DNA from 2 places in the Rhodoferax sp. GW822-FHT04A08 genome. Region 1 is predicted to be linked to the other one. Evidence: riboswitches for the same ligand, from Rfam matches in the RefSeq annotation. Region 1 holds a riboswitch; the other holds the start of a gene.

The links. Region 1 has a riboswitch for thiamine pyrophosphate ahead of thiM (hydroxyethylthiazole kinase). Riboswitches for the same ligand answer to the same signal wherever they lie in the genome.
Region 2: another riboswitch for thiamine pyrophosphate. It lies ahead of thiC (phosphomethylpyrimidine synthase ThiC); the one in region 1 lies ahead of thiM (hydroxyethylthiazole kinase).

What each region holds. Positions count from the first base shown of each region.
Region 1 is NZ_JBXAMW010000014.1:15,688-19,099, forward strand. Features, by position in the region: gene thiD (bifunctional hydroxymethylpyrimidine kinase/phosphomethylpyrimidine kinase) at 1-175, opposite strand, end outside; gene thiE (thiamine phosphate synthase) at 165-833, opposite strand; gene thiM (hydroxyethylthiazole kinase) at 827-1,657, opposite strand; TPP riboswitch at 1,696-1,789, opposite strand; gene AC1RMF_RS21085 (flavin reductase family protein) at 1,826-2,362, opposite strand; gene AC1RMF_RS21090 (sensor histidine kinase) at 2,733-3,412, shown strand, end outside.
Region 2 is NZ_JBXAMW010000004.1:27,440-30,851, forward strand. Features, by position in the region: gene thiC (phosphomethylpyrimidine synthase ThiC) at 1-1,809, opposite strand, end outside; TPP riboswitch at 1,885-1,994, opposite strand; gene AC1RMF_RS09795 (putative bifunctional diguanylate cyclase/phosphodiesterase) at 2,016-3,412, opposite strand, start outside.

The sequences.
Region 1 (3,412 bases):
GGATGGCGCGCACGCCCTGGGTGTTTTGCGCGGTGAGGGCGGTGATGGCCGTCATGCCAAAGCAGCCCAGCGCGCTGAAGGTCTTCAGGTCGGCCTGAATGCCGGCGCCACCGCCGCTGTCGGAGCCGGCAATGGACAGTACACGGGGGTAGGTGAATGGCAAATCAATGGGCATCGATCAGGTCTCTCAAGTGTTGGCTGGCGCTGCGCGGGTCATCGGCCGAGCAGATGGCACTGACCACGGCCAGGCTGTCGGCCCCGGCCTGCAACACGGCAGCAGCGTTGTGGGCATGGATGCCGCCAATGGCCACCAGCGGCAGCGGCGTTGCGGCGCGTGCGCGCTGCAGACCATCCAGTCCCCAGGGCGTGGCGGTATCGGTCTTGGTGGGAGTGGCATAGACCGGGCTCACGCCTAGATAGTCCACCGGCAGGCTCGCGCTTTGCATCACTTCGTCCAGTGTCTCCACCGACCAGCCGATGAAGACCCCCGGCGGGAGCAAGGCGCGTGCCGCTGCCACCGGCAGATCGCTTTGCCCCAGATGCACACCCTGTGCGCCACACGCCAGGGCAATGTCCAGCCTGTCGTTGATGATGAGCGGAATCTGCAAGGGCTGCAGCAGGTCCATCAGGGCCATGGCCAGCGCGTGGAAGTCGCGGCTGTTTGCGTGCTTCTCGCGCAGTTGCACGCAGGTCACGCCGCCCTGAACTGCGGCTTGCACCACATCGGTCAAGGTGCGACCTTTCAGGCTGGGTTGGTCGGTGACCAGATACAGGCGCAGAGCTTCGCGCAGCCGCTCGCGGCTCCAGGGTGTGGCCTGAGCGTGAGTTACCAAGGCTTGAATTCCATCTTCAGGCGCTGCTCAAACGTGGCCTGGTCCAGCAACTGCAATTCGTCGAGCATGATCACCTGCATGCTGCCCACGCCCTGGCGGCGTACCACGGCCTTTTCGGCAGCCACTTCACCGACCACGCCCATCAACGCCATGGCAGAGACTGTGGCGCGCCAGGCGTCGGGCTGCACGGCGCAGAAGGCGCCGATCAGGGCCGTAGCCGAGCAGCCCACGCCGGTGATGCGGGTCATCCATTCATGGCCGTTGCTCAGCAGCGCCCAGCGCTTGCCGTCCACGATATGGTCGGTCGGGCCGCTCACGCACACCACGCCGCCGGTGCGCGCCACCAGGGCGCGCGCCGCACCCAGCGCATCGTTGGATGCGGCGCTGCTGTCCACGCCCTTGGTCTGCACGTTGGAGCCGGCCACGCTCATGATCTCCGAGCCATTGCCGCGGATGACGGTGGGCGAGGCGGTGCCCAGCAGCAGCTCGATGCTCTCGTTGCGGTAGGCCGTGGCACCGGCACCCACCGGGTCCAGCACCGTGGGAATACCGCGCTGCGTGGCGGTCTGCAAGGCCAGGCGCATGCTCTCGATCCAATAGGGCTCCAGCGTGCCGATGTTGAGCACCAGCGACTGCGCGATGCTGGCCATGGCCTGCACCTCTTCGCGGGCATGGGCCATCACGGGCGAAGCACCGGCGGCCAGTAGTACATTGGCGTTGAGGTTCATCACGACGAAGTTGGTGATGCTGTGCACCAGGGGAGCACGCTCACGCACAGCGGTGACGTCGGCCCAGATATCGGCGGGGGAGAGCAGGTCGGTCATGGTCTTCCTAGTGTGGTCAGGGACCGGGACCATGCAGGTGGCAGTGAAGCGAGCTTCCCTACGCTGGCATGACCCAGATCAGGTTCAAAGAGTATTTCTCAGCCGCCGACGGCGGCACCTCTAGCAGGGGGGATTATCGGCGATGTTGCATTGCCAGCAACAAAGGTCTCACTTCATTTTGGAGGCCAGTTTGATGGTTTCTCCCGCAATGGCAAACAGGCCGTGCCCGCGGTGGTGCAGCGTGGCCGGTTTCTTGAGAGACGCGTCCACCCAGGCCTGCACCACTTCCAACACAAAGAAGCCATAGCGATTGACCATGCGTGTATCAAACACCCGGCACTCCAGACTGGCATAGCACTCTGCCACCAGGGGAGGGGCCACTTGAGAAGCTGCCACGCGGGTCAGGTCGAAGGCCTGGAACTTGTCCAAGTCTCGGCCCGTGCTGTTGCCGCATTGCACGACCTTCTTGGCCAGGTTGGCGGTGGGAATGTTGAGCACGCATTCGCGCGTGGCCTTGAGCGCGGTATAGCTGAAGTCACCAGTGCTCACCACGCATCCCACCAGCGGTGGCTCAAACTCCAACATGGTGTGCCACGACAGGGCCATGACGTTGGAGTGGCCTTTGTGTGCAGTCGTCAGCAGCAACACCGGGCCAGGCTCCAGCAGTCCATACACCTTGGCAAGGGGAAATGATCGCTTGGACATGTACGCAGACTCCTGATGCGCGGGGCTTGGCAGCGGGTCCGGTTCACTGTACTCCTGCACGCAATCGTTTCAAGAGGTGCAATGGTGCGAATCTGTTTTAGATCAAGAGTTGGGGCCATCCCTGGCATAGAATGGCCCGAAAGCTATAAGCCCGCGACAGAGTGAGACCGTGTGGCTCTGGGAGGGGCCGCAATGTTTTTCTTCTTCCCTGCAAACTAGGATCAGCCAGGCCTGATCGGTTCTTCGTACCCAAGAAGTCCGCTTCCCGTCAAAGGGGGGCGATTTAATTCTGGCTCCTTGTCGAGCCACGGCGGATGAACCTGTGCAGTGCAAACCGCATGGCCACCTGCCAAACCCCAGGAGGTGCGATATGGATATTGGAACGGACGGGGATAGTTCTGCAGCACCACCAGAGCCCGACCTGAATGCACTCCATGTGCGGCAAGCAGACCGGCAGGAGCGCCGTGCGGTCATCAGCCAGTTGACCTCCAGGCAGTTGGTTCACGAATTGCGTGTGCACCAGATCGAGCTGGAGTTGCAAAACGAGGAGCTTAGGCGCATGCAGAATGAGCTGGCCGATGCCCGCAGCCGGTACTTCGATTTATATGACCTTGCACCCGTGGGCTACTGTACTGTCAGCGAAGGCGAAATCATCCTGGAGGCCAACCTCACTGCCGGCAGCCTGCTGGGTTTGCCGCGTGACGCCATGGTGGGGAAGCGGGTACAGAATTTCATATTGGCTGCTGACCAGGACGTCTACTATCTGCATCGCATGCGGCTTTTTGATACCGGACTGCCGCAGTCCTGTGAGGTGCGGCTGCTGCGCGCCGATGGCAGCACGTTCTGGGGTCTGCTGCGCTCCACATTTGACTCGGGCACAAGTGCCAATGCCTTGCACCGTCTGGTGCTGACCGATGTCGACGAACGCAAGCTGGTACAGGACCACATACGCATCAGCGACATTGCGCTCAAGGCTGTGTCTCAAGGCGTATTGATTGCCAGCCCCGACTTGCGCGTGGTCTCTGCGAACCAGGCCTTCCTGTCGATGAC
Region 2 (3,412 bases), on a different contig from region 1:
GGCGGGGTTCAGCCGCGCGAAGTCACGCACTTCCTGCGAGATCTTCATGGAGCAGAACTTGGGACCGCACATGGAGCAGAAATGCGCCACCTTGGCGTTCTCTTTGGGCAACGTTTCGTCGTGGTAGGCCATGGCCGTGTCCGGGTCGATCGCCAGGCGGAACTGGTCTTCCCAGCGGAACTCGAAGCGCGCCTTGGAGACGGCGTTGTCCCACATCTGCGCGCCGGGGAATCCCTTGGCTAGGTCAGCCGCGTGGGCGGCAATCTTGTAGGCGATCAGGCCCTGCTTGACGTCATCGCGGTTGGGCAGGCCCAGGTGCTCCTTGGGCGTGACGTAGCACAGCATGGCCGTGCCGTACCAGCCAATGTTGGCAGCACCCATGGCTGAGGAGATGTGGTCGTAGCCCGGCGACACGTCCGTGATCAGCGGGCCCAGGGTGTAGAAGGGCGCCTCGAAGCAGGCCTCCAGTTGCTTGTCCACGTTTTCCTTGACCAGTTGCAGCGGCACGTGACCCGGCCCTTCAATCATCACCTGCACGTCGTGCTTCCAGGCAATCTGCGTGAGTTCGCCCAGGGTGTGCAGTTCGGCGAACTGTGCTTCGTCATTGGCGTCGGCGATCGAGCCCGGACGCAGGCCGTCGCCAAGCGAGAAACACACGTCGTAGGCCTTCATGATGTCGCAGATGTCTTCGAAGTGCTCGTACAGAAAGCTCTCGCGGTGGTGCGACAGGCACCACTTGGCCATGATGGAGCCGCCGCGCGAGACGATGCCGGTGAGGCGGTTGGCGGTGAGCGGCACATAGGCTAGGCGCACGCCGGCATGGATGGTGAAATAGTCCACGCCCTGCTCGGCCTGCTCGATGAGCGTATCGCGGAACAGTTCCCAGCTCAGGTCTTCAGCGCGGCCATGTACCTTTTCCAAGGCCTGGTAGATCGGCACGGTGCCGATGGGCACGGGTGAGTTGCGCAGAATCCATTCACGCGTCTCGTGGATGTTGTCGCCAGTGGAGAGGTCCATCACCGTGTCGGCGCCCCAGCGGATGGACCAGACCAGCTTGTCCACTTCTTCCTCAATGGACGAGGTGACCGCCGAATTGCCGATGTTGGCATTCACCTTCACCAGAAAGTTGCGGCCGATGATCATCGGTTCGCTCTCGGGGTGGTTGATGTTGGAGGGGATCACGGCGCGGCCGCGAGCTACTTCGTCGCGCACGAACTCAGGCGTGACCTGCTGCGCCATCAACGCACCAAAGGCCTGGCCCGGTTTGGGCAGACGCTCGGTGGCCAAGCGCTCCTGGAGTTGTGCGCGCACCAGGTTTTCGCGGATGGCGATGTATTCCATCTCCGGCGTGATGATGCCCTTCTTCGCATAGTGCATCTGGGACACGTTGGCGCCCGCCTTGGCGCGGCGCGGTACCGGGGTGTGGGCCATGCGCAAGGCCTGTAGACGCGGATCCTGCAGGCGCTGGCGTCCGTAGGCACTGCTGATACCCGGCAGCGCTTCGGTGTCGCCACGCTCGGCGATCCAGGAGGCACGCAAGGGTGCCAGACCGCGGGTGATATCCACGGGCACCGAAGGATCGGTGTAAATGCCGGAAGAGTCATACAGCCGCAGGGCCGGATTGGGCTCGCGCCGCGGCTCACCGCTGCCAGTGTGCACCAGCGTGTCGCTGAGCGTGACTTCGCGAAACGGCACGCGGATGTCCGGGCGCGAACCCTGGATATGGATGCGGGAAGAGCCCGGGAAAGGCGTGCGGGTGATGCGGCTGGCAAGGCCCGCGGTATCTACGGTGTTCGATGTTTGGGTCAAGGCGGTCTCCGGTTGTAAAGAATGGAGCCTGCCTGGGCGGCCGGGTTGTGCCCTGGGAATTGCCAGGTGGGACCGGTGCCAATATGCGTTGTTCCCTACGCGGGAATGACCCCGATCAGGTTCAGCGGGTTCCACCAAAGTGGTCTCAGCCTCGACTTTCGTCTACGGCGCCCCGACAAGCCCGGCCAGTGTATGCGAAATTGGATTCAGTTGAGTGTGTGCAGCTCTGCGCCACCCGACGCTTGCGCCGAAAGCAGCTCCACCAACTTGCCCTGCGCCATGGGCTGATGGTAGAGAAAGCCCTGCATGATCCTGCAGCCCGCGTCGGCGAGGTACTTGGCCTGCACGGCCGTTTCCACCCCTTCCGATACCAGGTTCAGGCCCAGGCCCTGCGCGATGGCCACAATGGCCAGCACCACCGGGAACTGGGCACCCGAGTCCTGGATTTCCATGACAAAGGAGCGATCGATCTTGATGGTATGGATAGGGAAGCGGTGCAGATACGACAGCGATGAATAGCCCGTCCCGAAGTCGTCGATCGCCACGCTCACGCCCAGTTGGCAGAGCTTGTCGAGCTGATCGATGGCATTTTGCGGATTGCGGATGCAGATGTTCTCGGTCACCTCGACCTCGATCTGCCCGGGCGGGATTTGGTGGCGCACCAGCGCGTTCTTGAGCTTCTCGAAGAAGTCACCCCGGTCCAGGTACTGCGGAGAGATGTTGAGCGACAGGCGCATGGAGTCGCCCCCAAGTGCCGTCCACTCCAGGAAGTCACGGCAAATGGCCTCCAGCATCCAGTCACTGATAGGCAGGATCAGGCCGCTCTCTTCGGCAAACGGCAGGAATTCGCCGGCTCCCATGAAGCCGCGCGCGGGATGGTTCCAGCGCATCAACGCCTCGGCGCCGATGATCTTCTGGGTGCTGATGTCCACTTGCGGCTGGTAGAACATTTCCAGCTCGCCGCGCTCCAGGGCCATGTGCAGGTCATGCTCTAGCACGATCTTCTGGTACGAGGTTTCGAGCAGGCTGGCATGGAAGAACGCGTAGCCGTTCTTGCCCTGCGACTTCATGTGGTACATGGCGATGTCGGCATTGCGCACCAGTTCCTCCTGCTGCGAACCGTCGTAGGGGTACAGGGCAACACCAATGCTGGCCGACACGTGCACGGGCTGACCAGCCACCTGAAACGGCTGGCGCAGACAGTCCACAAACTTGCCCGCGATCAGCGCGGCGTCCTGGCGGTCGCTCAGCTCTGGCAGCACGGCGGTGAATTCGTCACCTCCCAGGCGCGAGAGCGTGTCGCAGCGGCGCAGACAGGCCTTGAGCCGCGTGGCCACCTGCTGCAGCAGGGCATCGCCTGCGCCATGGCCCAGCGTGTCGTTCACCACCTTGAAGCGGTCCAGATCAATGAACATCACCGCCAGATTGGTCTCGTTGCGCTTGGCCTGCAGCAATGCCAGGCCAAGGCGGTCTTTGAACAGCGCGCGATTGGGCAGCTCGGTCAGGATGTCGTGATAGGCCTGATAGGCAATCTGTTCGTCGGCGCGCTTGCGCTCGGTGACGTCACGCGCCACGCAGTAGGTGCCGCCTTCGGTCTTGTGGC